2 regions of the Pueribacillus sp. YX66 genome follow, and region 1 is predicted to be linked to the other one. Evidence: riboswitches for the same ligand, from Rfam matches in the RefSeq annotation. Region 1 holds a riboswitch; the other holds the start of a gene.
What was found. Region 1 has a riboswitch for cobalamin ahead of ABU914_RS04105 (ABC transporter substrate-binding protein). Riboswitches for the same ligand answer to the same signal wherever they lie in the genome.
Positions count from the first base shown of each region.

Region 2: another riboswitch for cobalamin. It lies ahead of ABU914_RS05165 (ribonucleoside-diphosphate reductase subunit alpha); the one in region 1 lies ahead of ABU914_RS04105 (ABC transporter substrate-binding protein).

Region 1 covers NZ_JBEUEL010000006.1:3,707-19,589, forward strand. Annotated here, with positions in the region: gene ABU914_RS04025 (UPF0236 family transposase-like protein) at 1-134, opposite strand, end outside; partial or broken gene ABU914_RS04030 (UPF0236 family transposase-like protein) at 82-888, shown strand; gene ABU914_RS04035 (GNAT family N-acetyltransferase) at 1,166-1,720, shown strand; gene ABU914_RS04040 (DUF2935 domain-containing protein) at 2,024-2,461, opposite strand; gene ABU914_RS04045 (branched-chain amino acid aminotransferase) at 2,613-3,680, opposite strand; gene cobT (nicotinate-nucleotide--dimethylbenzimidazole phosphoribosyltransferase) at 3,994-5,031, opposite strand; gene ABU914_RS04055 (cob(I)yrinic acid a,c-diamide adenosyltransferase) at 5,033-5,623, opposite strand; gene ABU914_RS04060 (bifunctional adenosylcobinamide kinase/adenosylcobinamide-phosphate guanylyltransferase) at 5,641-6,084, opposite strand; gene ABU914_RS04065 (histidine phosphatase family protein) at 6,036-6,659, opposite strand; gene cobS (adenosylcobinamide-GDP ribazoletransferase) at 6,611-7,423, opposite strand; gene ABU914_RS04075 (cobyric acid synthase) at 7,522-8,253, opposite strand; gene ABU914_RS04080 (bifunctional adenosylcobinamide kinase/adenosylcobinamide-phosphate guanylyltransferase) at 8,263-8,811, opposite strand; gene cobD (threonine-phosphate decarboxylase CobD) at 8,796-9,884, opposite strand; gene cbiB (adenosylcobinamide-phosphate synthase CbiB) at 9,841-10,821, opposite strand; gene ABU914_RS04095 (adenosylcobinamide amidohydrolase) at 10,824-12,287, opposite strand; gene ABU914_RS04100 (FecCD family ABC transporter permease) at 12,289-13,344, opposite strand; gene ABU914_RS04105 (ABC transporter substrate-binding protein) at 13,307-14,263, opposite strand; cobalamin riboswitch at 14,405-14,584, opposite strand; gene ABU914_RS04110 (Rrf2 family transcriptional regulator) at 14,720-15,163, opposite strand; gene ABU914_RS04115 (cytochrome c oxidase subunit 2A) at 15,490-15,636, shown strand; gene ABU914_RS04120 (cytochrome c oxidase subunit II) at 15,665-15,883, shown strand, end outside.
Region 2 covers NZ_JBEUEL010000007.1:75,680-91,562, reverse strand. Annotated here, with positions in the region: gene ligA (NAD-dependent DNA ligase LigA) at 1-1,102, shown strand, start outside; gene ABU914_RS05220 (CamS family sex pheromone protein) at 1,380-2,549, shown strand; gene gatC (Asp-tRNA(Asn)/Glu-tRNA(Gln) amidotransferase subunit GatC) at 2,763-3,053, shown strand; gene gatA (Asp-tRNA(Asn)/Glu-tRNA(Gln) amidotransferase subunit GatA) at 3,066-4,517, shown strand; gene gatB (Asp-tRNA(Asn)/Glu-tRNA(Gln) amidotransferase subunit GatB) at 4,532-5,965, shown strand; gene ABU914_RS05200 (thioredoxin family protein) at 6,048-6,599, shown strand; gene ABU914_RS05195 (PepSY domain-containing protein) at 6,639-7,202, opposite strand; gene ABU914_RS05190 (response regulator transcription factor) at 7,451-8,155, shown strand; gene ABU914_RS05185 (sensor histidine kinase) at 8,180-9,526, shown strand; gene ABU914_RS05180 (PepSY domain-containing protein) at 9,539-10,060, shown strand; gene ABU914_RS05175 (AAA family ATPase) at 10,377-12,098, shown strand; gene ABU914_RS05170 (hypothetical protein) at 12,803-12,928, opposite strand; cobalamin riboswitch at 13,256-13,456, shown strand; gene ABU914_RS05165 (ribonucleoside-diphosphate reductase subunit alpha) at 13,603-15,837, shown strand; gene ABU914_RS05160 (flavodoxin) at 15,866-15,883, shown strand, end outside.

The DNA of each region.
Region 1 (15,883 bases):
CCTTTTGCCCCATCAAATTTTAAATACTGATCGAGAAGGTAAACGTATCTCTCTGCTTTTCTATCTATATTCAAAAAAGAGATGAAATCTAGAAACCGTGTTCTTTTTGTAAAAGTGGATGGCTTATATATCAAAAGACAAGGGGAACGACGTAAAGGTAAAGAAACGAAAATAGCCGCTATTCATGAAGGCTGAAAAAAGAATGGGAAACGCACCTCTCTTATCAATAAGCGTCATTATATACACCAAGAAAATCAGTCTTTTTGGGAAGGATTTGAGCAATTTCTTTATGAAAATTATGGTTATGACCCTACATATCATATTCTTATTATCAACGGGGATGGTGCGGAATGGATTACATCCTGTCGTGAATATTTTAAAAACAAAAAGAACGCTTTTTTTACCATCGATCGTTTTCATGTCGCTCGAGAGGTCAAGTCCATTTTTAAAGAGCACCCTCGTTACAAAGAGATTCAAAAAAAGCTGGCTCAATATGATTCGAAAGGCTTTCTTTTGGAATTAAACAGTGCAGTAGGTACATTAGCCGATCCGAAGAAAGAAGAACAATTGGAAAAACTGATTAAACAGCTCAGCCAATACCCTGAAGCGCTCGAAGATTACCGTGTATGATTACGAAAGAAAGGGATTAAAACCGAAGGGATGCGTCCGATGGGAAATGCAGAATCAACAATGAGTGTATTTGCCAGTCGGGTGAAAAACGGTCGTTCTTGGTCAGATAAAGGGATACAAGCGTTTCTAAACTTTATGGTTGGTTTAAAAGACAACTTGCCTATTAAGACGCTCTTAGGCTTATTTGAGCGAACGACCCAACAACAAGAAGATTCAAAACCAAAGTTTTATAAAGAAAAGCTAACAAATCGCCTATAAAAAGAGAGTTTTCTTAAAGCGTTAGGAAAACTCCCACAAAAGCTTGACTCAGTCAATGAAGTTTCAGAAATTGGTTGGATATTGTAATTTTGATAAAATACAAGAGACCTACTAACGCCTCAACTGACAGCAACAATAAAAAGTTTAATAACAGCAGGTGCTTATTTACTCTTTCTTCACCTTAAACGACAAGCAGAGTCCTTGAATAGAATGATAAAATCAATCCATTACTAACTAATAAGTTTGTATCGCAACTTAAACATAAGGAGAATGAACAATGAACTGGTATGACAAATTAAATACATACTTTCCAGTTGAAGAGATGAAGTCGAAAGAGCAAATTAATGCTCTCTTAGCAGATAAAGGTGATATCTACCATAAAGACGAAGGGGATACCCATATTTTAATGTACGCGGAGTTCGATTCGTTTGTATTTATTGACTTTTTATGGGTCTCCGAAAAAACGAGAGGTAAAGGAATTGGTCACCAGTTAATCGAAAAAATGAAAGCAAAAAATAAACCGATGATACTAGAGGTTGAACCGGTAGTTGCTGACGACCCGGACACTAAAAAGCGGCTCCGCTTTTATAAACGAGAAGGGTTTACTCACGCTGAACCAATTATTTATTATCATCAGGATTTCATCACAAATAAAGAAACTCAATTAGAAGTTTTATATTGGGCAAAAAGTGAGCTATCTGAAAAAACGATTTTTGAATATATGAAGAAAATATACGAAGAGGTTCACGCTTATAACGTAGAAAAAATTTATGGTAATCTTCCAAAACCAGTGTATAAGGTCCTACGCTTTGACGAAAATCGCAAATTGTAAATGATTGGTTTGTAAAAGGACATTACATTTTCGTTAATGTAATGTCCTTAGTATTTCTGTTTTCCAGTATCCATTTTTCTTCTTCTAAACTTACGACGGCTTCTGAGCCTTATCCGAAGCTACGCCAAAATTCCATCAAAAACTAACAAAGAAACTGTTTACTCAGCTTCTGCAATGATCGCTAAAACATTTTCAGTATCAACTTTTCATTAATTTAAATAGCAATAAGACCGCTTGCTCTACATCTATACACATAGAACGACCCACATTAAAAATCTTTCCATTCGAATTACATCTTGCTCATTATTTTTGGACATTTTCTTTACCAAATAAAATGAGTCGGGCGATACCGATAAAGTACTCGGACTCTCGAATGATATGGTCAAGGATTGTTTGCGCGATTGGTTTATCTTTTGCTGCTGAGCTATTGTCTTTAATTTGACGACATAGCTCGATAAACTGCTCGCTCTCTTCTAAACAAAATGTTATCAATTGGATAACTTGCCTTTGAAGTTGGACATAAACATAGCCACTACGAACGACCGATTCAACATAACTAACGACGGTTTTGTGTGTGTTTGAAAGCGATTTTTCCCATTCTTTCAATGCTTCGACATATACTTTTTCTAAATCGTTTAATGCTTCACGTATGACAACCGTATGTTCTTCTTCTTGCAATTTCCAAAATTCAGCTTCATCTAAAATTCTGAGCGGCATTTGCTGACCGTAATAAAATTGCATTCCTTCCAATCCTCCCCTTCATCCACTCTTTTCCAACTATATGAAAATTCCGAGTTAGATATGACGAAGGTTGGACTGGAATTTTTTTGTATCCTATACTACAAAAAAACCTTCCACTAAAAACTAATGGAAGATTGATTTATATATCAAATTACAGTTGAATTCTCCAGCCGAAAGGATCAGGCTCTGTTCCATATTGAATACCAGTTAATGTATCATATAATTTTTTCGTAAGTGAGCCAATTTCCCCATTGTTGACGATAAGCTGTTCATTTTTCCAGAAAAACTCTCCAATTGGTGAAATAACAGCGGCTGTACCTGTTCCGAAAGCTTCTTCTAACTTTCCATTTTTGTGAGCTTCGTAAATTTCATCGATCGAAATTTTACGTTCGACAACGGGGATTTCCCAATGTTTTAAAAGATGAAGGATAGAATCTCTCGTAATTCCATGTAAAATGCTACCATTTAATGCAGGTGTAACAACTTCGCCATCGATTTTGAAAAAGACGTTCATGCTACCGACTTCTTCGACGTATTTTTTCTCTTTTCCATCTAGCCATAGCACTTGAGTGTAGCCGATTTTCTCAGCTTCTTCTTGACCGATTAAACTGCTAGCGTAGTTTCCACCCGTTTTTGCTTCACCTGTCCCGCCTGGTGCTGCACGAATGTATTCTTCCTCAACCAAAATTTTAACCGGATTAATACCTTCTTTATAGTAAGAACCGACCGGTGACATAATGATAAGGAATTGATACGTTTTCGAAGGTGCTAAACCTAAGCTCGGTTCAGTAGCAATAACGAATGGACGAATATAGAGTGACGTTCCCTCTGCTTTTGGAATCCAATCTTGATCAAGTGTCACTAATTGCTTTAACGCTTCAAGTGCTAAATCCTCATCAATTTTCGGAATGCAAATACGCTCATTCGATTCATTCAGTCTTTTAAAATTTCGTTCGGGCCGAAAAAGGAAAATTTGATCATCTTTCCGATATGCCTTAAGCCCTTCAAATACCGTTTGTCCATAGTGAAAAGCTTTAGCTGCGGGGTCAAGCTCCAACGGTGCATATGGTACGATCCGCGGGCTATGCCATCCTTGTCCTTCCGTATAATCCATCATAAACATATGATCCGTATACTGCTTTCCGAATTCGATTTGATCCTCAGCCGGTTTTTGTTTACGATTTGTACTTTCAATCGTTTGAATTTCATTACGTTTCATACAGAATACCCCCATCATTTTTACAAATTCCTCGGCTTTGTATAAAAATATTCGTATTTATATAACCGCTATCTATTTGTTAGATGCAACATCCATATCAATAAAGTGACTCAAACAAACATGTTCATAAATACCTTACTTCATAATTATACATCATAATTGCTGAAACTGATCAAAAAACTGTTCAGCCATACAAGATATATAATCATTCGACATGTCTTTTTGATTTGAATGGGGGGCTCATTGTAGTAGTTCTGTTAACCGAAAGAAATCGGTTAGAACTCAATTTCTTTCGGAATCTAGAGCATCAGATTTACTCTTTTTCGGAAACACCTGCCTCTGAAAAAGTTGCCATGTCACTAAGCATTTTTGTCGCTGCTTCAACGATTGGAAATGCGAGTGCGGCGCCAGTACCTTCTCCAAGTCTCATATGTAAATTAAGTAATGGGGTTTTGCCTAGTTTTTCAAGGGCTGCTTGATGACCAGGCTCTGCTGAATAGTGACCTGCAAGCATATAGTCCGAGGCACATTCATTAATTGCCGTTGCAATAATCGCTGAGACCGTACAAATAAAGCCGTCGACGATTATTGGGATGCGATTCCTGGCAGCTGCGAGCATTGCCCCTGCCATTGCAGCAATCTCATAACCACCGAGTTTTTTTAATAGATCAATCGGGTCGTTTTTATTAGGTTTTCGTTCCTCAATTGCCCGTTCAATAACGCTTTTTTTCACTTTCATTTGTTCCGTCGTCAATCCCGTACCAGGACCGATAAGTTCAGCAAGATTTTTCTCTGTGATGACGGCAAGCAATGCACTTGAAGAAGTCGTATTGCCGATCCCCATTTCACCAACGATTAAACATTTCGCACCTTTTTTAATTAATGTTTGAGCTTCTTCACTACCAATGTTAAGTGCTTCGTATGTTTCCGCTTCAGTCATAGCATCCTCTATAACAAAATTTCTCGTTCCTCGTCTAATTTTTCGCGAAACTAAATTTTCGTGTGTCACTGTCTCTGCTACTCCGACGTCAACAATCGAAAATTGGGCACCGATTTGGCGACTAAACACATTCATTGCTGCTCCACCAGATAGAAAGTTTAGTACCATTTGCGCCGTCACTTCTTTCGGATACGCAGACACACCTTCATCTGTTACACCATGATCAGACGCAAAAAGAAGCGCGGCTGGTGGCGAGACGACCGGGAACTTTTGACCGGTCATTTCAGCAAGCTCCACGGCTAAACTTTCGAGTCTGCCAAGACTGCCGATTGGTTTAGTTAACGAATCGATATGCGCCTTCGCTTCTTTCCCAATGTCTTTATCTAAAAGTGGAATCTCAACTTGATTCATTTTATTCTCCCTCTTTTTTCTTTCGTCTATTACTACGAAACACGATCGCACTTCGTTCATACTCAATATCTTTTTTTCCTGAACGAAAATTGATTACTCTTGCAAGTACAAAAAAATAATCTGATAAGCGATTGAGATACATTTGCACAAGCGGCGGGACATGTTCTTCTGCTTTTGCTAGTGTAACGACTTCACGCTCTGCGCGACGGGTAACAGTCCTCGCAACATGAATCAACGCCGCTGGTTTTACACCGCCCGGCAAAATAAATCGCTGTAGTTCTGGTGTTTCTTCAATGTACTCATCAATTCGCTCTTCAAGAAAATCGATCATCTCCTGTTTTAGCTTTAATTCGCCTTTGCCCGTCACATTCGCCAAATCACCTCCGCAGTCAAATAGTTCATGCTGAATTTTTTCTAATTCGTTAATAAGATCTTGAAATTGATTAGGATCAAGCTCTGCAATCGCTTGCCCAACGAAAGAGTTCGCTTCATCGATCGTTCCGTATGCTTGGACACGGATATGATCTTTGTCGACACGCCCTCCGATAAGACTTGTTTTACCTTTGTCTCCTGTCCTCGTATAAATTTTCACATTACATCCCTCCGTTACTATTTTATTTGCTTACTAATGCCGTACCAGATTTTGTCAACACGACTCGCTTGAGCCACTATATCTTGATAACACCAGCCTGTCACATCACGCCATAGTCGATCTTCTCTCTCAGTCGGGACAATTCCTTTTGAGAAATCGTTTCCAATGAGGATTAGCGTGCGTTCTTCGTCCTCGTTTTCCCAGTTACGCCAAGCGATTAACTGCTTATTAAACATTCCTCTTAAACTGTCTGCTTCTTCAGCATACGTCATTTTTGCTTTGATATAATATTCAATTCCTTCAAGAACTATACAAGTCGCAAATGTTGAAATGTCTTCAAATCGTTCATATCTAAATGGCTGACGATACGCAGAACGCCAATCTATCGTGAACTTATTTTTATAGTGTTGTTTTACCCATTTTCTTTTTCCGTTAAAGGCACCTCCGATAACGAAATGCACCGTTCTCCCCTCCCTAGCTTCTCTCTTGTCGTCACAAGTCGATAACCACCGCCGAACGGAATGATCCAATCCCAAAATGTTTTTTTATGAGGTGCATACATTTCTAGCAAGTGCCGAATGACACCACTGTGGGACACAACTGTTATTTCTCGCACACCGTCTAGAAATTTTGAGTGTAAGCCGTCCCATCCATCTTGTATTCGCTTCGTAAACATTTTAATTGATTCGCCATTGGGAGGTCGGTGTAAAAATGGATCTTCCAGCCATTTTTGATAGGTTTTATCGTCCTTAAGCTGTTCATAGGTTTTACCTTCAAAGTCACCGAAATGAAACTCACGAAAATTTTCGCTCATTTCGATTTCATGATGAGAGAATAAGAGCTTCGCAGTTTCGAGACAGCGAGTTAAATCACTTGAAATCACATAATGAGGCTTTGGGTATTGATGTTTAATTCGCCGCAAGCGGTCGACTTCACTCGGAAGAAGTGGTGAATTTAACCAGCCTTGATATACGTTACGTTCGTTATTTATTGTAGCCCCATGGCGAATGAGTGTAAGAGCCACAGTGTGAACCATAAGATCGTTTCTCCTCCTTCCAGCGTTGCGCCGAGTGTATCTCCTGAAATGCCGCCAAACTGTTTTTCAATAAATCCTTTACTTACGACAGCAAATCCTAACGCAATAAGCAATAATATAGCGGTGCCACTTACCGCATGAATATTAAAATAAGCAACAAAAACAAAAAATAAGAGTATGCCGATCAGAAATACAAAAATATCTTTCCTCTCTAGTCCTTTCTTGAAAAAAGCGGCTAGTCCATCTTGCTTCGCTAGTTTTCCAAAAATAAACACGTAGCACATTGAAAAGCGTGCAAAATAATAAACACTCACAATGAAAACAAAGGTTATGTCCGATGCAAGCTTTATCGTCTCAAGAATAAACACGTAACGCCACGCAAGTAAAAAAATAACGGACAAAACAGCAAAAGAGCCTGTTCTCGGATCAGCCATAATTTCAAGTCGCTTTTGTTGATCACGGTAAGAAAAAAATGCATCACTTGCGTCCATAAAACCGTCTAAATGAAGCCCACCGGTAATAATAAGCGGTATCGTTACGACGAGCATAGCAATAACAGTGGCTGGCAAATGTAAAACGTGTTCATTCAATACTATGATCGCAGCGAGGATAAGTCCAATCCCTATTCCAATGAACGGAACTACATATAAGGCTTTTTTTAATCTTGCTTCATCCATCGAAAGCTCTTTTTTTATAGGGAGCGTCGTATAAAATTGCAGAGCGAGCAATACACTGTCAAGACATTCTCTACACTTTCCTTTCAACTTCATTCCCCCACTCGTTCATCGCGCGAATCATATAAGCAATATCAACATAACGTTCTACATGTGCTGCGAATCCATCGTAGTCATATTTTTTCTTGTCAAACGAACGATTTAAATAAAGATGATTTGGTTTCAATCGTCATCGACTGAAACATTGGAATAATCCCAACAACAGGAATGTCTAGTCTTTGTTCGATCCAATCAATCCCAGAATGAAAAAGAGAGAGATCACCGCGAAATTTATTAATAATCAATCCTTTGACTCGTGCTCTTTCTGTTGGTGTAAGTAGTTCAATCGTTCCTACTAAACTTGCAAAAACGCCTCCTCGTTCAATATCAGCGATAAGAAATACGGGAACATCAGCAAGTTCAGCCACTTTCATATTGACGAGATCACGATCATTCAAATTCATTTCTACCGGACTGCCGGCTCCTTCGACGATGATCATGTTAAATTTTTTTTGGAGCTTCGCTAATGACTGCTGAATAGCAGCTAATCCTATTTCATAAACTCTCTCACGATAGTCTCTTCCTGAATAAGTATCAATTTTTTTACCAAGTAAAATAACTTCAGAGGTTGTTTCACTTTTTGGCTTTAATACGATCGGATTCATATAAACAGACGGGGACACTCGTGCAGCTTCCGCTTGAATCCATTGCGAGCGTGCAATTTCTTTTCCATTTGAAAAAACAAACGTGTCGTTTGACATATTTTGTGATTTGAATGGTGTGACTGCATAGCCTTGATTGGCGAAAATGCGGCAAAATGCCGTTGCAATTACACTTTTACCGACATCTGATGCTGTTCCTTGCAGCATGAATCCTTTCATCACGTTCCCTCACTTCATTCGGATCGAAATTCCGTTCTCACAAAGGTACGCTTCATCTGATAGCGCGACGAGCCTTTGATGGATCTTGCCTAACAATTCAACGTAAGCGAATGTCGTCTCACGTTTAAACGGTTCGTAAAACACTTCGTTAGATACAACGATGAGCGTGCGACGATGTTGTAGCTTGTGAATCGAACCAATAATTAAATTAAATAATGCTTTTCGTTCATTTTCATTTAACATGTCATAGTTTTCACCATTTAATTTAAAAAGCTCATTGTTTACAAGTGTCGTTAAACAGTCGAACAAAATGATACTGTTTTGTGCGATTTTTTCATGTAAGCGCCCGATATTACGTTCCACCTCCCACGTGATCCAATGAGCACTACTAGCTTCTCGCCTCTCTTTATGACGGTGAATGCGGTCATGCATTTCCGTATCAGTATCCATACTTGTCGCAACGTAATGAAGGTGATTCGATTCGACCTGTTTAATCGCAAGTTTTTCAGCAAACGAACTTTTGCCACTTCTTACTCCACCGGTTACAAAAATGAGCATTGTTGCCGCCACCTTTTTAAAACGGTAATAAGTCGATCATTCTCCGCTTTCGTCCGAATTGCAAAGCGTAAGTAATTTCCGTCCAATCCAGCGAAATTTTCGGTATGTCGTGCTGTTAAACCTTCATTCAGTAAAAAACGAAGGAGTGGTTTCATGCTTTGCTTCTTTGTCTCTCGTAAAATGTAATAGTTTGTTTCGCTATTCGAGATAACGAAGTCCAGTTGCTTTAATTCTGACACCACTCGCTTTCGCTCCCGAGCAACTTGTTCTGATGTTTGTTTAACGAAGGCATCCTCATGAATACAGAGAAGTCCGACTTGCTCAGCAATGGCATTGACACTCCAATGCGGCTGGAATGTTGATAGTTCAGAAATAAATGTAGGATCAGCTGCGATCCAACCGAGACGAATGCCAGCAATCGCGAACATTTTAGTAAACGAACGTAAAATGACGAGATTTGGGTACGTTTGCACATATGGAACGAGTGTATACGGATCGAGGCAAAAATCATAAAAGGCTTCATCAATAACGACGATAACCTTTTGTTTAAAGGCCGCTTTTATAAGCGAAAGGAGAATATCTTTATCATATCGTACACCTGTCGGGTTATTCGGACTACATAGAAATAGTGCTACTTTGCCTTCTAACTGAGGAACGATATCATCTAATGAAATTTGCCAGTCATTGTCTTCTTTTAAAACGACGGAATGAACCCGACATCCGTGAGCCGTACATGCCGTATGATATTCTGAAAACGTCGGATCGATGATGAGCACATCTTGTTCACGAAATCGATTCGCAAGCAAAAAGACTAATTCCGCCGCTCCATTTCCGATAAGAATATTGTCTTTCTCAATCGACTCTTTTTGTGCCACCGCTTCTTTCAGTGCGAACGAATGCGGGTCTGGATAATCACGAACATACGTTAAAAATTGAGACCACTGCTTCTCAATCAACCTTGGCATTCCATATGGATTAACATTCACACTAAAATCGATTACGTGATTCGGTTTTGCTAAATGAAGAGCGTTAAAAAGATACTGCGGATTCGAGCCATGAGCAGGTAGACACAATGAGCCCACCTCCTAACAAAAATAAAATGAGCATCGTATTAGTTGTACGGTGCATAATGGAAACGGCTTGTGCGATATGTTTGGCTTCCAACGGATAAATAGATTCGCCAATATAGGCGCGCTTTGAAACAATGCCCGCGTATATGTTCGTACCACCGAGTTGGATTCCAAGAAGCGCAGCCGTTGCCGATTCAAGCCAACCACTGTTAGGACTTGCATGTTTTTTAGCATCACGGGTGAAGATCCGAAAGCAATCACGTCTCGAACGCGGTTGAACAGGTTGGTTGACGATAATCATCCACAATCCAGTGAGACGGCTCGGTATGTAATTAACGACATCATCGAGTCGGGCCGATGCCCAGCCGAATTGAGCGAATTGCTCATTTTTGTATCCTAGCATCGAGTCACACGTATTGATTGTCCGATACGCAAGCGCAAGCGGTGCTCCTCCAATAAGTGCCCAAAAAAGTGGTGCGGTTATTCCGTCACTCGTATTTTCAGCAACGGTTTCAACCGTAGCTCGTGTAATTTCAGCTTCAGTTAACTGTTCCGTATCGCGTGCGACGATCAGGCTGAGATTTTTTCTTGCTTTCTCTATATCCCCTTCAATGAGCGGTTCATACACATCGTTCGCTGCATCGGCAAGCCCTTTCGTTGCTATCGTCGTTGCGATGAGCGACGACTCTATTACAATTCCAAATGTTCTATTCATACGATAGGAAAAATACATAATAAGAACGGTTATCGCAATGACAACGATGACGAGAAGAAACACTACAAGACTACCTTTCAATCTGCGAAATTTTCCAAAATTAAGTCTTTGCTCAAGACATGCAATCCCTTTTCCGATCATTCGAACGGGGTGTGGCAATGATTTCGGATCGCCAACAATTCGGTCGATCAAATATGCGAGTACAATTGAGATGAGATGATCGATTATCATGCTTGACGTCCTTTTCGAATCGCTTCTACCGTACATTCATATACTGTTTTCCCTAGCGCTTTTCCAAGTGCTGTAATCGTGCCCGCATATTGAAATGCTTTCCCGCGCTGTGTCGCACTGACGAGTATGCTATCGGTTGATGTACCTGTCGCAATCGTGTTCGTCACTGGGTCAACAATCTTTTCATCAAAAAACGCTTTCGCCTTCGCTTCTGTTGATGTCATAAGCGCTTGCATAAAGGCTTCCTCTGACAACTCACCATTAACAAATACCCACGTATTAATCGTGCCGACTTCATGCTTTTCCCATTTATGCGCAGACGCTTTTGACACATCGACAGCATTACCAATACCTGCCGTAACGATGACTAGCAGTTCGAACGATTCTTTTTTAATAAGCCGGCTACTATAATGTGCGAGTCTTGCAGCAGTCATCATCGCAACAGTATCATCGATTGCTATATTTTGAGTTTTTAAAAACTTACGCATATCCTCTTCAGGATTATCGCACACATAATCTTTGTGAACGTGGCGGTTAATGAATGTCTGCTTCCATGAAAAACCTGAGCCGAGTACGGCTGAAGATACCGTCTTAAGTTGAAACGGAAACGAAAGCTTGATCCATTCTTCCGTTTGCTCTATCGATAGCGATTGAAATGTAATCATTGCCCGTTCACTTTGTGTCTTGTCAGGTAATATAGTTGTTAATGGACGTGAACGTTCAGGATGAATGAGACGTTTTGTTTTTGCACGGTAAATACGCTCAATCGTTTCTTCGCGTAAAACAGATGTTGGTGTGTCAAGTGAATGAACCGCTCCATCATGCAACAGTAAAAGCCGATCACAATAAAGGCTAGCTAAATCTAGATCATGAAAGACCGCAACAATCGTCAACCCTTTTTCTTCTGTCCATTTTCTTAATGTATCGAGTAAATTCTTTTGATGAGCGAGATCGAGATGATTTGTCGGTTCATCGAGAAGCAATAATTTCGGTTCTTGTGCTAAAGCTTGCGCAAGATATACCCGCTGCTTCTCACCGCCACTTAGCGAATGAATCGATTTCTCGGCAAATTGCAATACGTTAGCTTGCGCCATCGCATCATTCATTACTTCTTTATCAATGACCGACAGTGACTTAAAAAGCCCTTTTTGATAGGCATAACGGCCGAGCGATACGACTTCTTCCACCGTATACATGTACGTTTGCTCGACCGATTGCGGGAGTACGGCGATTACTTTCGCAAGCTCTTTCGAAGAAAAAGCGTGTAACGGTTTACGAGCAAGTGTAACTGAACCGTGCTGAAGTGGATGAACACCCGAAATCATTTTTAATAGCGTCGTTTTTCCACTCCCATTTGGACCGAGTACACCGAGAAATTCGCCTTTCTTAACGGAAAAGCTAATCTCTTTTAAAACGTTGTTCCCACCGTATCCTCCTGATACATGTTCTACTTTCAGCATACTACACACTTCTTTCTTTTCGTTGTCGGAATAAAATCAAAGCAAACACCGGTGCCCCAATAATCGCCGTAATCACTCCAATTGGTAACTCAACTGGCGCAACGATTGTACGTGCAACGAGATCAGCTAAGATTAAAAAACTTCCGCCATAAAAAATAGACAGTGGAAGTAAATGGCGGTGGTCAGTTCCAAATACGATTCGGATCATATGTGGAATGACGAGCCCAACAAAGCCAATCGTCCCCGATACGGCAACCGCTGCACCGGTAACGACCGATGCGGATAAAAGGATAAGCATTTTTCGAGTTTGAACGTTAACACCGAGATGGTGCGCGCGCTCTTCTCCAAATGAAAGTGCGTTCAGTTCACTAGCACTAAATAATAATATAAGACTACCGATAATAAAAAATGGCAAAATCATAAGCGTATAATTCCAGCTCCGCATGCTAACACTGCCGAGTAACCAATGAATAATTTGGCGAAGTTCCTCCCCGCTTAACGCAACCATTAAAGAGAGCAACGATCCTAAAAATGAGCTAATAATAATTCCTGTTAAAATAATCATTTCCATCGAAAGCGTTTCCTGAACGATCCGAGCAAACATAATGACAGCAATAATCGTAAGAAAACCGCCAAAAATGGCAAAAATCGGAAGCGTGAACGGTCCAAAAATTGTAATTCCATAAAAAATAACGAGAACAGCTCCAAACGAAGCACCGGAAGATACACCTAGCGTGTACGGATCAGCAAGCGGATTTTTTAATAAACCTTGAAATGCTGCCCCGCATATCGCAAGTGATGCCCCGACAAAAAAAGCAAGCACAACTCGTGGAAGTCGAATTTTCATTACTATATTCGTCGTCGTCTCATCAACCGATAGACCCATATCAAGATGAAGCAATGACTGAATCATAAGATGCGCAACTTCAGAGAGGGGGATCGATACACTCCCGATCGATACCCCTAACATCATTGCTCCAATCGTAAAGAGAATCGCAACGCTATATGTGATAAATCGGTTATTCTCCAAATACGTCTGGATAGATAACTTTCGCAAGTTCTTCGATCCCTTCAGCTAAGCGTGGACCTGGGCGTGATACAAGATCAGGATGAACATCATAAACACGTTCGTTTTTCACAGCGGGAACGTCTTGCCACGCTTTCCGTGCGAGAATTTCATCCTTTGGATTTTCAACGTAATCACCGTATGTCGTAACGATAACGTCTGGATTTAACTTCACGGCATCTTCTTCCGTAAATTGAACCCAACCTTCTTGGTCGCCAGCGACGTTCTCAGCACGAATGATACTTAGCATTTCATCAATAAATGTATTCTTTCCTGTTGTATATAACTCTGGGTCTACTTCCACCCATACTTTCACTTCATCTTGTATATCTTTAGCTTTTTCCTCAAGTTCAGCGATTTTTGTTTTTATCGTATTGATGATTTCGTTACCTTTTTCTTTCGTTCCTGTCGCTAATGCCATCATGTCAATCGAATGATATGTAGCTTCGAACGAGGACGCATCGTTTACGACGATAACATCAATATTCGCTTCCCGTAGCTGTTCAAGTCCTTCAGCAGAATTATGAGCATTAGACTCATGGGCAAACACAACATCAGGTTCAAGTGAAATAATTTGTTCAATATTAAATTCCATACCACCGACTTTTTCTTTTTCCATCGCTTCTTCTGGATAATTATCAAACTCTGAAACTCCAACAATCTCATCGTTTAAACCTAACGCAAATAATATTTCCGTATTGCTTGGAATTAATGAAACGACTCGTTCAGGTTTTGTTTCTAGTGTCACTTCGTAATCTAACGCGTCTGTAATCGTGATCGGAAATTCAGATTCTTTCTGATTTGTCTCGTTATCATTATTTACTGTTTGTTGTTGCTCGACTGGACCGCATGCTACTAACAATCCAATTGCAATGAATAATGTAAAAAATAAATGTAAACTTTTTCGCAAAACTTTCTCTCCTATTCAACATTTTTTCCAAAATCAAAAAAGTCCATCTTGACCGATGGACTTTAAACAACACTCGTGAACACATGCATACTCTTTATGCTCTCATTCGTGTCGCCTCAACACCTCCATCCCCGAAGATTGTGAAACAGTTTGAACAAAGCAGGTCTCCTGACTTGCGTTTCATCTTACTTTGAGCCTTCCCATGCAAACACCTTGCAGTCTTTTGCACAGTGGGTATCCTCATTTCATCGACGCTTACAGTTGCGGGGGCAGTTCTGGAATTTCACCAGATTCCCTTACACTTTGTCCCAGCTTCTTATTTAATGGATATGAACAAACTACAATTTCATCGTAACGAATATTCGATACACTGACAAGAAAAACTTTTTGCAACAAACTTTAATGATCATTCGCAAAAAAGATACGTTTTGCTACTATGCTTTCTTGCTTAATTGACTACTCTTGAATTTGCAACAATGAGAGTAATTGACTTCGATTCGACGTAATATCATCTAACGTATATTGGTCGAGCACTTTAAAAAAAGCATTAAGCGCCTCATTCAACATACTTTTGAATCGACAAACTGGTGTTAATACGCACGTGTTCATTCCATTCGAATCGAAACAGTCGAGAAGATAAAAATCTTCTTCCGTTCGGCGCACGATTTCACCTATATTAATCTCTTCCGGTGCTTTCTTTAAACGCACACCTCCATTTCGTCCACGTACCGTTTCAACATATCCGAGTCGACCTAACTCGTGAATAATTTTTGTCAAATGATTTCTTTTTATATTGTACGCTTCGGAAATCTCATTTATATTTGAAAGTTTATCATCGCGTCGCAATGACAGAAACATAAGAACTCGTAACGAATAATCTGTGTAACTCGTTAACTTCATACGCTCCCTCTTTTCAAAATAAGTACAACTTAAGTTTAGCATAAGGATGTCTTTCAGTGCGATATATTACTATTTTGTGACGTTAAAATTACGGATTTGTGACAGCAATTGTGACGAAATTTTAAACATGCATTTAGAATGCACCTTTTTAAATGCAATAGGGGTATAAAGGAATTAAACGGGTATATAACCTATGAAACAAAAATCGATAAAAAATACCTCCGTTAAAATCCAGTAGTGAGGTTCACCCCACTCTCCTCACTGCTGGTTAAAATTACATAACAAAATCTAATAAACTCTAGAACTACTTTAAGGAGGTGAATACGTTGAAGACAGAGCTGGACACTCAAAAGCAAACACAGACAAAACACGGTGAAGAGAAGCTCTCAGGCACTTTTTTCGCTGTTATGCTACTCGGTACGTTCATGGTCGTGTCATGGTTTGGTGTCTACGGTTTATTTTTGAGTCGATAAGTAAAAATGAAATCGGAGGGTTTAAGCTATGCACTTACACCGCTATGAAAAAATTTGGCTTGCGTTCGGTATGGGGTCACTCGCATTATTTCTAGTTATCCTAGGTTTTGCTGCCTTTTATAAAGGGATGCAACCCCAAAGTGCGATTGAAGTCTGTGATCCGAATGAACTTGATCGAATTGATGATTTTAAACCAGAAAACCTAGGGGTTACAAAAGTAGATGATGATCAATATATTGTCAACATG
Region 2 (15,883 bases), on a different contig from region 1:
TTGGGCAACAGCATACAAATTTCCTGCTGAAGAAGTGGCAACGAAGCTTATCGATATCGATCTTAGTGTCGGACGTACAGGAGTTGTCACACCAACAGCGATCTTAGAGCCTGTAACGGTTGCAGGAACGACTGTCCGACGCGCTTCTTTGCACAATGAAGATTTGATTAAGGAAAAAGATATTCGTATCGGAGATACGGTCATTATTCGTAAAGCAGGTGACATCATTCCGGAAGTGACACAAGTGATCTTCGATCGCAGAACGGGGATTGAACAGCCATACTCAATGCCTGACAACTGTCCAACATGTGGGAGTGTCCTTGAACGGCTGGACGGTGAAGTCGCACTACGTTGTCTAAACCCAAAATGCCCTGCCCAAATTACAGAAGGTCTAATCCATTTTGCTTCTCGTGATGCGATGAACATTGAAGGATTAGGCGAAAAAGTCGTTGAACAATTATTTAACGAAAGGCTTATTCATGATATTGCCGATTTATATAAGCTTGAAAAAGAAAAATTAATGAAGCTCGAGCGCATGGGTGATAAGTCATCGAATAATTTACTTGAGGCGATAGAACGTTCGAAAGAAAACTCACTTGAACGACTTTTGTTTGGGCTAGGCATTCGTTTCGTTGGGGCAAAAGCAGCACGAACGTTAGCGGAGTCTTGTTTGACAATAGATGCACTTATTTCGAAGACGCGTGCAGAGCTTCAACAAATTGATGAAATCGGAGAAAAAATGGCGGACTCGATCGTTCGTTACTTTGAAAAACCTGAAGTTGTCGCACTTATTGAAGAGTTACGCTCACTCGGGGTTAATATGATGTATAAAGGTGCTGTTCGAACGGAAGCAGAACAAAGCGATTCGATTTTTGCAGGTAAAAAAGTCGTTTTAACAGGGAAATTGTCAAAGTTTACCCGTAGTGAAGCGAAGGCAGCGGTCGAAGCGAGAGGCGGCAATGTTACAAGTTCCGTCAGCAAAAAAACCGATCTCGTCATTGCGGGTGAAGACGCAGGTTCAAAGCTAACAAGAGCAATGGAACTCGATATTCACATTATGAATGAGGATGAATTTCAAGCGAGTTTAGATGAACAAGGCTGATGCTAACGGGTAGTGTAATAAGTTTTCGAATTTAGAAGGCTTGACATTGAACATTCACGAGCATGAGTGATTTAGGAAAGACGCAGCAATCCTTGTTGCATAAGGTTTTATATCATGCTCGCTACTTAATGTAAAGCTTAAGCAGGAAAAGACTGTTAATCTCCTCTTATAAAGGGATGGAGAATACTTTTTGCTCGTAAGTTCATTAAATACAAAGGGTAATACAGTTTTTCATAAAAAAACTTTTGATAATACGTGCCAATAAGGGGGGAAAACGATGAAGCGAATTATAATTGCGTGTAGTATATTCCTGCTCCTGCTTTCAGGTTGTTTGCCGGGTGCACCTGAAACTGAACCGCAAGTTGTTGAAGAAGGAAGTCAAGATGAAAAAGTGATTATTAGTCGAGATATTGATACAACGGATCGCTATTATCGAAGTGTATTGCCATTTTATGCAAGCGATTCACGTGGGTTTATTTTAGATGGAGTTGACAATCGTTTAGATATTGATGAATTCGAAACGGGACTTATTCGGCTTTCACAAAGTGAATTTGATCCTGATGATTACTTTATTCGCGATGGACAAATTTTACAAAAAAAAGAGGTACAAAGTTGGATTGATCGACGTTCGAAAGATAATAAAAAAGGGTTAAATCCTGAACTGGGTGTTAGTGAGTCAGCGAGTGTTAAAGAAAAGTTGGAAGCTAACAAAAAAAATCCACGCTATTTATCGTTCGTATTGGAACAAAATTATATGGTTGAAAAAGGGGATAGCATCGAGCTTGGTGGAATAACGATCGGTGTTTCCTTAAACTCAATCTACTATTATTCTGTGAAAGATGATGAAGGGAAAATTCATTCGGGTGAAGTCGATTTGCGCTCAAATGAGGGCAAAATTTTAGAGGAAGGGAAAAAAATTGCACAACAAATCGTAACAGATTTGCGGGAAAAAAAAGAGGCTCAAGACGTTCCGATTATTGTTGCCCTTTACTTAGAAGAAACGCGTGAGTCTCTCATTCCTGGTCGTTTTATTTCAGTAGCTTCAGTCGGTAAAGGTAAAAGTAACATCGGTTCTTGGGAAAATTTGGATGAACGTCATTACTTATTCCCTTCAGATGAAGTGACAAAAGACCACCGAAGCGATGCGGAAAAGTTTAATAACTTTAAAACGCAGGTCGAGAGCTTTTTCCCTAATTTTACAGGGGTCATCGGAAAAGGTTTTTATAAGAATGGTGAACTTCGAAAAATGACGGTTGAAATTCCGATGCAATTTCACGGGAAGTCCGAATTAATAGCCTTTGCCCAACATGTCACAGACATCGTCGCTTCACAATTTTTAGCGGATGATATTCCACTTGAAGTGAATATTACATCGATGGACAAACAGGAAGCAGTCATCGTTAAATCTCCTGATCGTAAAGAGCCTTTCGTTCACATTTATCGTTAATGTTAGAAATAATTCTGTACATTTTGAACGAGAAGCGAAGTCACGTCCTTATGGATGTTCACAAGCTAGTCGTTTTTCGTAGTTCAAAGCTTTCTCTAACTAAATCGATGTAAGCTGTGTAAGATGAGGAGGTTAACATATCGGTCTTGTTGCTTATTCCCGGTTTTTTTTGGTATTATCATTGTATTGCAAATCGTTGGAGGTGAATGGGAGATGTCAGGAATTACAGAGGAGCAAACTCGCAAAGTTGCAGAAATGGCGCGTCTCAAATTAACGGATGAAGAAGTGAAACGATTTACACAACAGTTAGATAAACTGATTGAATATGCCGAGCAATTAAATGAGTTACCGACAGAAAACGTGGAACCAACTTCACACGTTTTAGAATTGAAAAACGTCATGCGTGAAGATCATGCGAGAACGATGATCAGTCGTGAAGAAGCGCTAAAAAACGTACCTGAACAGAAGGATGGTCTCATTAAAGTGCCAGCGATTTTAGAGTAAGGAGGGAATAGAATGACATTATTTCATCATCGTTTACAAGAGATACAAGAGATGTTACATAAAAAAGAATTGAGTGTTCAAGAAGTTGTGGAACAGTCGTTCAAACGAATAAAAGAAACAGATGATAAGCTTGAAGCATTTGTTACGCTTAATGAAGAAAAAGCACTTGAAAAAGCAAAACAACTTGATGAAAAATCCAATTCGGAAAAAGGTCAGCTTTATGGATTGCCCGTCGGTTTAAAAGATAATATTATTACGAAAGATGTTCGAACGACATGCTCTAGTAAAATGCTAGAAAACTTCGAGCCACTGTACGATGCAACTGTTGTTGAAAAACTGAATGAAGCTGATGCTGTCGTCGTTGGAAAACTAAACATGGATGAGTTTGCGATGGGTTCTACGACGGAAAACTCTGCATTTAAGCAAACGAAAAATCCGTGGAACTTAGACTACGTACCGGGTGGTTCGAGCGGAGGAGCAGCAGCTGCTGTCTCAGCTGGACAAACGTATTTTGCATTAGGATCGGATACAGGTGGATCGATTCGCCAGCCTGCGTCTTTTTGTGGTGTTGTCGGATTAAAACCGACATATGGGCTCGTATCACGGTTCGGTCTTGTCGCTTTCGCATCATCACTCGATCAAATCGGAACGATGACGAAGTCTGTTGAAGACAACGCATATTTGCTTCAATCGATCGTCGGACAAGATAAGCTCGATGCGACATCGGTGAATATTGATGTTCCGAACTATATCGACAGCTTAACGGGTGATGTGAAAGGATTAAAGATTGGTGTTCCGAAAGAATATTTATCAGAAGGCGTCGATGAAAACGTGAAAGTGAGCGTTAAAGAAGCACTCGCAACGTTAGAAAAAATGGGTGCCGTTTGGGAAGAAGTTTCACTTCCACACTCGAAATACGCAGTTGCAAGCTACTACTTGCTTTCATCTTCAGAAGCGTCGGCAAGCCTTGCGCGTTTTGACGGAATTCGTTACGGCTATCGCACAGAAAATGCGAATGATTTACAAGACGTGTATGTCAACTCGCGAAGCGAAGCATTTGGCAATGAAGTGAAACGTCGGATTATTCTTGGAACGTATGCGTTAAGTTCAGGCTACTACGATGCGTATTACAAAAAAGCCCAACGAGCGCGCACGTTAATTAAACAAGATTTTGAATCAGTGTTTGAAAAGTATGATGTCATTATCGGACCTACGGCACCTTCAACAGCATATAAGTTTGGAGAAGTGATCGACGATCCGATCAAAATGTACACAGGAGATATTTTAACAATTCCGATTAACTTGTCAGGAAACCCAGCCATTTCAATCCCATGCGGATTTTCCGAAGGACTGCCAATTGGACTGCAAATTATTGGAAAACATTTTGATGAACATACAGTTTACCGTGTAGCACATGCATTTGAACAAGCGACAGACTTCCATAAAGCAAAACCGGAGCTGTGAGGAGGGCGGAGACGATGGAGTTTGAAACGATCATAGGACTTGAAGTACACGTTGAATTAAAGACGAATTCAAAAATCTTTTGCGGATGCTCAACGGAGTTTGGGGCACCGCCAAATACGAATGTTTGCCCGATTTGCCTCGGTCATCCGGGAACATTGCCGACATTAAACCGTTCGGCTGTTGATTTTGCAATGAAGGCAGCATTAGCGCTAAATTGTCAGATTGCTGATACGATGACATTTGATAGGAAAAACTACTTTTATCCTGATAACCCAAAAGCATATCAAATAACACAAGACGAAAATCCAATTGGTGAACATGGGTGGATTGAAATTGAAGTGAATGGTGAAAAGAAAAAAATTGGAATTACACGCATTCACATGGAAGAAGATGCTGGAAAGCTAACGCACGTCGACGGTGCCGATCATTCCCTCGTCGACTTAAACCGCGCTGGAACACCACTCATTGAGATTGTGTCTGAGCCTGATATTCGTACACCTGATGAAGCTTATGCATATCTCGAGAAATTAAAGGCGATTATACAATATACAGGTGTATCTGATGTGAAAATGGAAGAAGGTTCACTTCGCTGTGATGCGAACGTATCCCTTCGCCCCGTTGGACAAAAAGAATTTGGTACGAAAACAGAATTGAAAAATTTAAATTCATTCGCACACGTAAGAAGCGGAATTGCATATGAAGAAGTTCGCCAAGCAGACATTCTTCGTGAAGGGGGAAAAATCGAGCAAGAAACACGTCGTTGGGATGAATCAGCGAAACGAACGATCTTAATGCGTGTGAAAGAAGCAGCAGACGATTATCGTTATTTCCCTGAATCAGACCTCGTTAAGATCGAAATTGATGAAGACTGGAAAAATCGGATTCGTGAAGAAATCCCTGAACTTCCAGACGCTCGCCGCAATCGTTACATAAACGAAATTGGTCTACCTGAATACGATGCGATGGTCCTTACACAATCAAAAGACTTATCCGATTACTTCGAAGACGTGATCGCACATGGCGCTGACGCGAAGCTTGCTTCAAACTGGATGATGGGCGATGTGTCTGCATACTTAAACGCAGAACAGAAAGAAATAACAGATATAGCAATGCAACCCGAATCACTCGCTAAAATGATTAAGCTCATCGAAAACGGAACAATTTCTTCAAAAATCGCAAAGAAAATTTTCGGAGAATTGATTGAAAAAGGTGGCGACCCAGAAGCGATTGTAAAAGAAAAAGGTTTAATGCAAATTTCTGACGAAGGTGAACTACGTACACTCGTAAACGAAATTCTTGACAATAACGAGCAATCTGTGGAAGACTTTAAGAACGGAAAAGATCGGGCTCTCGGCTTTTTAGTCGGACAAGCGATGAAAGCGACAAAAGGGAAAGCAAATCCGCAAATGATTAATAAACTATTACGAGAAGAAATTGCAAATCGTTAAACATTCGGTAATAGCGTAACTAGCAGTACAACAGGCAGATTCTCAATGTAGAGTCTGCCTTTTTTAGAAAGGAGAATATATTATGACATTAGCGGACTGGTTTGAAAAAGGGATGACGCCACAAGCGTATATCGATGCGATGAGCGTGAATAAAGAACAATTGCAATCCATCTATGAACGTTTTCAAGTGAATGATGAAGAAGAAGCGCAATTTAAACAGCTGAAGTCAAAGAAACTTCGCGCGATCGTGCTTACCGAAGATTGGTGTGGTGATGCAATGGTTAACGTTCCGATTTTATTAAAAATTGCTGAAAAAGCAGACATTGACGTACGCATGTTGCTACGTGATCAAAACTTAGAATTGATGGATCAATATTTAACGAACGGCACAGCACGAGCGATCCCGATTTTTATTTTTATTGACGAAGCAGGAAATGAACAAGCTGTATGGGGTCCCCGGGCACCTGAAGTGCAACTGCTAGTTGATGAAGGTAGATCTAAGCTTCCGCCGAAGGATGCTTCGAATTATGCAGATAAGCAAAAGGAATTATACGCTGCATTTAATCGTAGGTTTACGACAGACGAACAACTGTGGACTAACATTTACAATAGCATTATGGAAAAGCTGAAATAGGAAAAAGCTTGCATCGATGGACGGATGCAAGCTTTTTTCCTAATCATCATATTCAACGTCTAAAATTTTGCCTGTTTTTGCGTCAATTTTGATTTCAACTTCGCCGCGTTTCGTCTCGATTTCGATTTCATAACGAACCTTTCCGTCCTCTTCATCGAGTTCTACTTCGGTGACATGACCAGCCTGATCTTTAAGTGCAATGTCAATCGCTTGTTGTACTGTGATAATGTTTGCGTTTTTCTTTTCGTTCTCGTTCGGTTTAGTCACATCGCGATCGTCGTAATTGTCATCTTTGTGATTGGCATCGTGTTGGTTTGCAACTTCCACTTCTTCTTTTATCACTTTTCCATCCTTGGCGTCAATTTCGACTTCGTATTTTTTGTTTCCTTTCGTGTACTCGACTTCATATTTCCCTTTACCGTTATCTTTTTCAAACTCAATTTCTTTCACATGCCCGTCGTATTTGTCTTCGATGATGCGAATGACGTCTTCCTGTTCAACATTTGCTTTACTTTCCCCATACGTGGCTGAAGCGGAATAACCTGCCGTTCCGATCGCCCCAACTGCTAAAATTGATGCAATAATGATGGCTTTCTTTTTCATCATTTTTCCCTCCTCATTTTGTTATTTTCACTATAACCTTTGAATCTGAGAAATCGCGTCGAATAAGATTAGAAATTGATGAGAATTTCATGATTAAAGAATGAAAGTGGTAAACTGTAGATACATGTTCGAATAGGAGGACAATAGCTAGTAAGGGTGTTCGACAAAAAAGGCATTATGTCCAGAACTCACATTCTGTGACCCTCCGGTCTATTTGATACAGTAGTGCTCAATTGTAGGAGAGGCTTATGGAAAAAGAAAAGATTTTAATCGTAGAAGATGAAAGTAAAATTGCGCGTGTCATTCAGTTAGAGCTTGAATATGAAGGGTATGAAGCAACGACGGCAAGGACGGGAAAAGAAGGACTTCGCCTGTTAGAGCAGCATGAATGGGATCTCGTTTTGCTAGATATCATGTTGCCAGAATTAAATGGAATCGAAGTGTTGCGGAGGATGCGAAGTGCGGGTGACGTAACGCCAGTCATCTTATTGACGGCACGGGATTCGATCCCTGATAAAGTAAGCGGGCTTGATCAAGGGGCAAATGACTACATGACGAAGCCGTTTAAAATCGAGGAATTGCTTGCCAGAATTCGAGCTCTTCTAAGAACGCGTCAGCAATTTAGTCAAGTTGATAAACCGAATGAGGACGTGCTTACGATTGGTGAACTATCATTAAATGAAAAAAGCTACGAAGTGAAAGTTCAGGAGACGGTTATTGACTTGACGCCGCGAGAATTTGATTTATTAAAATTTTTAATGAAGCATCCGAACCAAGTGCTAAATCGCGAACAACTTTTATCAGCCGTATGGGGTTATGATTATTACGGAGATACGAATGTTGTTGATGTGTACATTCGATACGTTCGTAAAAAAATTAAGAATGTAACTGCAACAGAGTATATTCATACTGTTCGTGGTGTCGGTTACATGTTGAAAGTCGAGCAATCATAAAGAGGAAAGGGGTCGTGAGCGGTCATGCGTATTCGAAATGTCATCCACTTATTTTCAACCGTCTGGCTCCTCATCCTTTTGCTTACTGTGAATGCTGCGATTTACTTTTTATTTGCGAACGTCACGATTAATAGTGAGCTTGAAAGAGTAACTCAGCGTGCAGAAGAAATCGTTAGAAACGTTCAGCCACGTATGGAGGAAGCAGAACGTTCGGCGATGCTGAGAGCTTTTTTACCAGCAGACGGAATGATTCGCATCGTTAATGAAGATCAAACTGCACTCGTTACCATTGCGAAAAACACCGAGTTAGCGAATCGGACAGTGACACATCATCCGTCACAAGTATTTGCACGGCAAGATGAATTTGCTGTTGCTTATTACCCGATAATTTGGGAAAACGGTGATGTCGTTACATTGGAAGTCATCGCAAGCTTAGAACCGGTCCTTTCAAATTTAAACTTATTAAAAATTGTGCTTACGATTGCAACACTTCTCGTACTTGTACTTTCCTTTTTTAGCGGCAGACTTCTAAGTGTGATTATTTTAAAGCCGATCAATTCGATGATCGATACGATGGAAGAAATACAACGAAAAGGGATTTTTAAGAAGCTTTCGATGAAACAAAGACCGAACGACGAATTGTACAAACTTGGTAATACGTTTAACCATATGATTGAAAGGTTAGAACAAAACTTTAATAAGCAGCAACAATTTGTTTCCGATGCGTCTCATGAACTGAAAACACCGTTAACGATCATTGATAGCTATGCAAGCATGCTGAAACGGTGGGGTATGCAACGTCCTGATCTTTTAAACGAATCGATCGATGCCATTCATTCAGAAGCGGCAAGAATGAAAGAAATGACTGAACAATTGCTCCTTCTGGCTAAAAATGAAGAAGATTGGAACATGTCGATGACGACGTTTAATTTAAAAGCTTTTTGTGAAGAGGCAAGCCGGACGTTTCAAAATGTTTATGAACGTGACATTTTTGTTCAGCAAAGGGAAGGCAAGGTACCTTTCGTTTATGCAGATGAACAAAAAATAAAGCAAGTGTTATTTATTTTGCTTGATAACGCATTAAAATATAGTCAAAAGCCAATTGACATTCTCGTTGGTCGAGAACAGGAAAGTTGTTATTTTATTGTGAAAGATTATGGAATCGGGATTTCTAAAAAGGATCAGAAGGGCGTGTTTGATCGCTTTTATCGTGTCGATGAAGCACGGACTCGTGAGCAAGGCGGAACGGGATTAGGACTTGCAATTGCGAAAAAGATTGTCGATGCCCACAACGGTTCAATTCATATTGAAAGTGAAGAAAATGAAGGAACAGAAGTAAAAATTTCCCTACCATGCGTGAATGAAACATAAGGAGGGCTGTGCATGTGGAAAAAATGGCTATTGATTATACTTGGAGTGGTGTTCATATTTGCACTAGGATTTAGCGTTAATCAACTTATTGCAAAAGAAGATAAAGGCTCGCTTACCGATAAAGAAGCGAGAGAACTCATTCAGTCGCTCTATGGCGGTGAAGTGAAAACATTTATACAAAAAGGCAATGAGTATCAAGCAGAGATTGAAAATGAATTCGGTCAGTATACAGTGAAAATTGATCGAAATACTGGGAACGTATCGTCACTCGTGCTTACCCAAAAACATGAAACACCACCTCCAAAGGCAAATCATCCTGAACAACGAGAAACACCAAAAACAAAAATTGGTGAACGCAAAGCAGCAGAAATTGCTCTCACAAAAGTGAAAGGTGAAGTGGATGATGTTGATTTAGAAAGCTTTGAAGGCTCACATGTGTACGCTGTAGAAATCGAATTGGACGACGACAGAGAAGCGGTCGTTTACGTGCAAGCTTATACAGGGGAAATTTTAAGTTATACGTTTGAAGATTAATGGAGTCATTCTATTCGTGACATTCTGAACGACATTTAGTCGGTGAGAATGCTATGACTGCTACGTATTGCTAAATTTTTGCAATATATGTCATGGGTACCTCTTTTTAACGTGTTCAAGCCTGCTATTATTTTATATAATGGATTGTGAGACTTTTATTATCATAGAGTATCGGTTTAGTAAATGTAGCTACGTACTATAGCGATTTGAATGTTAAAAAACAGTCATTCAGACACGCGATTATTACATGAATGCGTATCTAGTAAACGGCATCTATAAATGTAAAATTTAACCATAAAATAGGGGGTGAGCAAGCTTGAACTCTAAATCAAAATTTGCAACGAAGCTTACTATACTCGCTTTAATTGTAATTACGGGACTAGCAACGATAAGCTGGGTAATCGTTGATAAAAATAAAGGAACTGAAGTTTCATTTGCTCAGATGGAGCAAACGATTCAAGCTTTAAATGGACAACGAGCTGATCTGACTGAACGATCAGACGGAAAGTTGTTTTTAAAAACAAATCATGGTCTTTACGTAACGAATGTACGACCTGAAAGTCAAATGGTTGAAGAATGGATAAAAAATTATAACCTTAATTATAAATACTCGAATAGCGGTGCAGTTGGAGGTATCATGATTGGTGGAGTGTTCATTGCGCTGCTCATTTCACTTTTTGTATTACAAGGAAAAGGCGGTGTCGGTGTTAAGTCAATGAAAAATAGCCGTTCGAAAGCAGCACCTCTTCCAAATGTTACACTGAATGATATCGGAGGTCTTCCGAACGAAATGAAAGAAGAAATTTTACAAACGTTGTCGATTATTAAAAATCCAAAACGGTCAGAACAAATCGGCTTAAAGGCACCGAAAGGTATTTTGTTGTATGGACCGCCTGGAACTGGTAAAACCTTGCTGGCCCAAGCGATCGCGCGTGAAATTGGAGCGACTTTTTTCTCATCAAGTGGTGCGGCGTTCACAGAACTATTCGTTGGTGTTGGAGCTGCTCGAGTTCGTTCGCTTTTCCAGAATGCGAGAAAGCAAAAGCCTGCTGTTATTTTCATAGATGAGATCGATGCGCTTGCAGGTAGACGGAAAGCGCACGGTGGAGGTGATGAAGGCGAGAAAACGTTGACAGAGCTCCTCGTCCAACTTGACGGGGGCAACAATAACGATGGGATCCTTTTTATTGCAGCAACGAACCGAAAAGATATGCTTGATGACGCGTTTTTAAGACCAGGTCGAATAGATTTCACTTTCCATGTTCCATTACCAGATACGCAAGGAAGAAAAGAGATTATCGATATTCATACGAAAGATAAACCATTAGCTAAAGATGTCATCGCATCACTTGACGGACTTGCTGAATCGACGTCAGGCTTTTCAGGAGCAGAAATTAGCACGTTATTTGAAACAGCGAGCAGACGCGCCGTTCGCGAAGGTCGCGAAGAAATCACAGCAAGTGATATCGACTATGCCCTTGACCGTACGATTCTCGGTACGAGTTCACGAGCGCTAAATGATAAACAAACGAAACGGAGAGTGGCGATCCATGAATCAGGTCACGCTCTCGTTGCAGCATTAACGAAACCAGGCTCGATTCGAAAAGCGACGATTATTCCACGCGGACAAGCCCTCGGATACGTCGCACCGATTCCGAAAGAACTTCATCTTTCAACGACGAGTGAACTACTCGACCAAGTGAGTATGATTCTCGCAGGTGGTGTCGCTGAACGGATGTATCTTGGCGAGCATAGCATCGGCGTGAGTGGCGACGTTCAACAAGCGAAACAAATCATTGAACAAATGGTTGACACAGGTATGCTTCAAGACGCCTTTCGTCTTACATTTGATAAAGGTAAAAAAGCCGAAAAAATGCAAGCATTGTTTGAAGAAGCACTGCAAAAAACAGAACAACTCATTCGTGATCATGAAACTGAATTTCAACATCTCGTAGATGCGTTAATGAAAAAAGAAACGCTTGAAGGCGAAGAAGTACAAGAGATTGTAACGGGAAACCGAACGGAAGTCGTTTCTTAAATTTAGGCTAAGAATAAAGGGAAACCCGATTTTTATGGTTTCCTTTATTCTTGTGTGCCTTCACTTTTTAACCTCATAGTGTAGTTCAACAAATGGATTGAACTACCGCATATTTATTAATTTCCTTCTTTAAATAACGGAATCCCTTTGCTGAGTAACGTTGGTGCTACTGTTATAGTGAGCTCATCATTTTTCTTGTAAAAAAGAACTCCATAATTTTCCACCTCCAACCATCCAAATATTTTTTCCATCTTCACTTTTAGCTTGTTTACAAAATCAGTTAGGTCACGTCTTTAGTATGTTCGGTAAAAGTTCTTGTAAATACAAAACATTATTTGTCTTTATATGGGAACTCCTTTAAATGTTGGTTCATTACCAAATCGTATGTTCTTTTACCCATTAAAATCGCATCTACCGTGTCATAAAATTCCGAAAAGACATAATCAGCTTCACCTTCGCCATGATAGAGCCATTCAAGAGATTCCTTCTTTGAGCAATATATCCATCTAAACTCGAAGCAATAAATAAGACGGCCTTTCGTTGTTTACTCATAAAATCCGCCTCTATTCTATAAAGAATATTTTAAATTATTCGCTCATCTCTCTTTAGTGCTTTTATTTTAGCTACAATTTCGCTAAGTTTTGATCACATAGGATGTGATTTCTTTAATTATGTTTTTGCCTGCACTTACGAAGATACAGACGTTACAAAAAAGCATAAACAGTGTTATCTTTTGCTTTTAACACCCCATTGACAGCGGTTGTTTTACCGTGAGTAATTAAATTTACGATTTCAATTTCAACAATTTTTTCAGATTCGGTCTGTTTCACTTGCTACAAAACTGCTTTTTTTCTTTGAAAAGAGCGATCACCAACGATTGACCAATGAATGTGACCAGCAGTAAATTCAAAAAAATAATTTAAATCTTTTCGACAAAGGCTAAAATTAAGTCTCGTAATACAATTTTTTTCGGAGCGTTTCCGTATTCGATCGGGCAAATAAATGTGATGTTATCCATTTCAAACTCTCCTCGCTTGATTTGCATAGTTAAGGATTTGTGAAAGACTTTCACTTTCTTTTTTTCTATTGCTTTTCCTATTTGACTATGCTAGTCTTTACATACAACATATTGTGTTCTTATTAAATATAACAACTATATATAGTTTTGAACTGTTGGTGACGTTTTTGCATGATGAGCGAGCAACGTCTGAAAAGGGAACTCGGTGAAAGTCCGAGACTGCCCCCGCAACTGTAAGTGCGGACGAACGGGAATATCCACTGTGTCCATCGTTGACATGGGAAGGACCTTAGTAGAAAGATGCACGAGTCAGGAGACCTGCCAGCATTTCATAGTTTCAGATCTTCGGGGTGGAAGAGTATGAAACGAAAGAATAGCATCGTCTATTTCGATCGTTTTTAACCGTTCATCCAGCCGGGTGGGCGGTTTTTTAATGGTTTTCTTTCGCCCTTAGATCATGAAAATACGTTCAAGAGGAGAGGGAAAATGATAACTCATTTACTAAATTCACAGCAAAAGATAAGTAATCTTATTGATGATTTGAATGAAAAACTTCAACTTGATGTGGAACATTTTAAACAAAAAGTCTTGCAGCAATGTGCGCATGTAACAGACGAGGTGGAAATTGAACAGAACCTGCTTAAGGTTGCGCTAGAGCAAATCGATGAAGCGAACACATCATGGACGTTTATGGCAGCTCGTATTTATCTTCAAAAATTATATCGCGAAGCAGCTAAAAACCGCGGTTATGAACAAAGTGCACGCTATGGAAGCTTTTATAAGCTTATCAACGAGCTCGTTGAAAAAGGAATTTATCATCCTGCATTGTTAGAAAAATATTCAGAGCAAGAAATTGCTCATTTTGAAAAGCAAATCCAGCCTGAACGTGATGAGCTATTTACGTATCCTGCGATTTATACACTTGCAACGAGGTATCTTGCGACAGACCACGAGAAACGAACATATGAACTCCCGCAGGAACGGTGGATGATCATCGCGATGCATCTCATGCAAGATGAGCAAAGAAAATACCGCACAACATACGTACTTGAAGCGTACTGGGCACTAAGCGAGCTGTATATGACCGTTGCGACGCCGACGTTAAATAACGCGGGAAAAACACATGGACAGCTTTCGAGCTGTTTTATCGATACGGTTGACGACAGTTTGCAATCGATTTATGACAGCAATACCGACATTGCAAAGCTTTCGAAAAACGGTGGCGGCATCGGTGTTTATATGGGAAAAATTCGGGCGCGTGGAAGCTCGATTCGTGAGTATAAAGGGATGTCGAGTGGTGTCGTGCCATGGATTAAACAGCTCAACAATACAGCGGTAAGCGTTGATCAGCTAGGAACGAGAAAAGGCGCAATCGCCGTTTATCTCGATGTGTGGCATTTAGACATTGAATATTTCTTAGATTTAAAGCTAAATAACGGCGATGAACGCATGCGGGCGCACGATATTTTTACAGGTGTCTGCATTCCAGATTATTTTATGGAACAAGTCGAAAAACGCGGTGACTGGTATTTATTCGATCCGCACGAAGTACGGCAAGTTATGGGGTTTTCACTCGAAGATGCATATGACGAAAAAATAGGCAGCGGAACGTGGCGAAGATTGTATGCTCAATGCATTCAAAACGAACAGCTTACGAAGAAAAAAGTTCCCGCCATTGAAATAATGAAACGTATATTACGTTCCCAGCTTGAATCGGGCACACCATTTATGTTTTACCGTGATGAAGTGAACCGCCAAAATGTGAATGCTCACGAAGGGATGATTTACTGCTCAAACTTATGTACAGAAATTACGCAAAACCAATCGCCGACACAGTTTATTGAAGAGTTTGTTGAAAATGATGGAACGATTGTAAAAAAATATCGCTCTGGTGATTTTGTCGTTTGTAACTTAAGTTCAATCCATTTAGGGCGAGCAGTGCCTGCTCATGTGTTAGAACGACTGATTTCGATTCAAGTTCGTATGCTCGATAATGTTATAGATTTGAACACGTTACCGATTCAACAAACGAAACTGACGAATCAAAAATATCGTGCGATTGGACTTGGGACGTTTGGGTGGCATCATTTGCTTGCATTGGAAGGCATTCATTGGGAGACGGAAGAAGCGGTCCAGTACGCGGATGAACTATACGAAAAAATTGCGTTTTACACGATAAAGGCGAGCATGGAACTTAGTAAAGAAAAAGGCTCGTATCCATTGTTTAAAGGAAGTAAATGGGAGTCCGGTGAATATTTTGACGAACGCAGTTATGCAGATGAAAAATGGACGAATTTGAAACATCAGGTTCAGAAACATGGCATTCGAAACAGCTACTTAATGGCGGTAGCACCGAATTCATCGACTGCGTTAATTGCTGGTTCAACGGCAAGCATTGATCCTGTTTTCAAGCCGTTTTATTACGAAGAAAAGAAAGACTTTAAAATACCAACAACCGCTCCTGATTTAAACCATCGGACGTACGACGTATATCGCCGTAGTGCCTACATTGTTGACCAGCGCTGGTCCGTAAAGCAAAATGTAGCAAGGCAAAAGCATGTTGATCAAAGCATCTCGTTTAACATTTATGTCCCATATAACATTCGTGCTTCTGTCTTACTCGATTTGCATTTACAAGCGTGGAAAGGACGACTTAAAACGACATATTACGTTCGCTCAACGGCGAATGATATTGAGGAATGCGAATGGTGCCATAGCTGAGATATATGCGGAGAAGGAGGTATTTTGAATGAGAGCATTAGTCAGT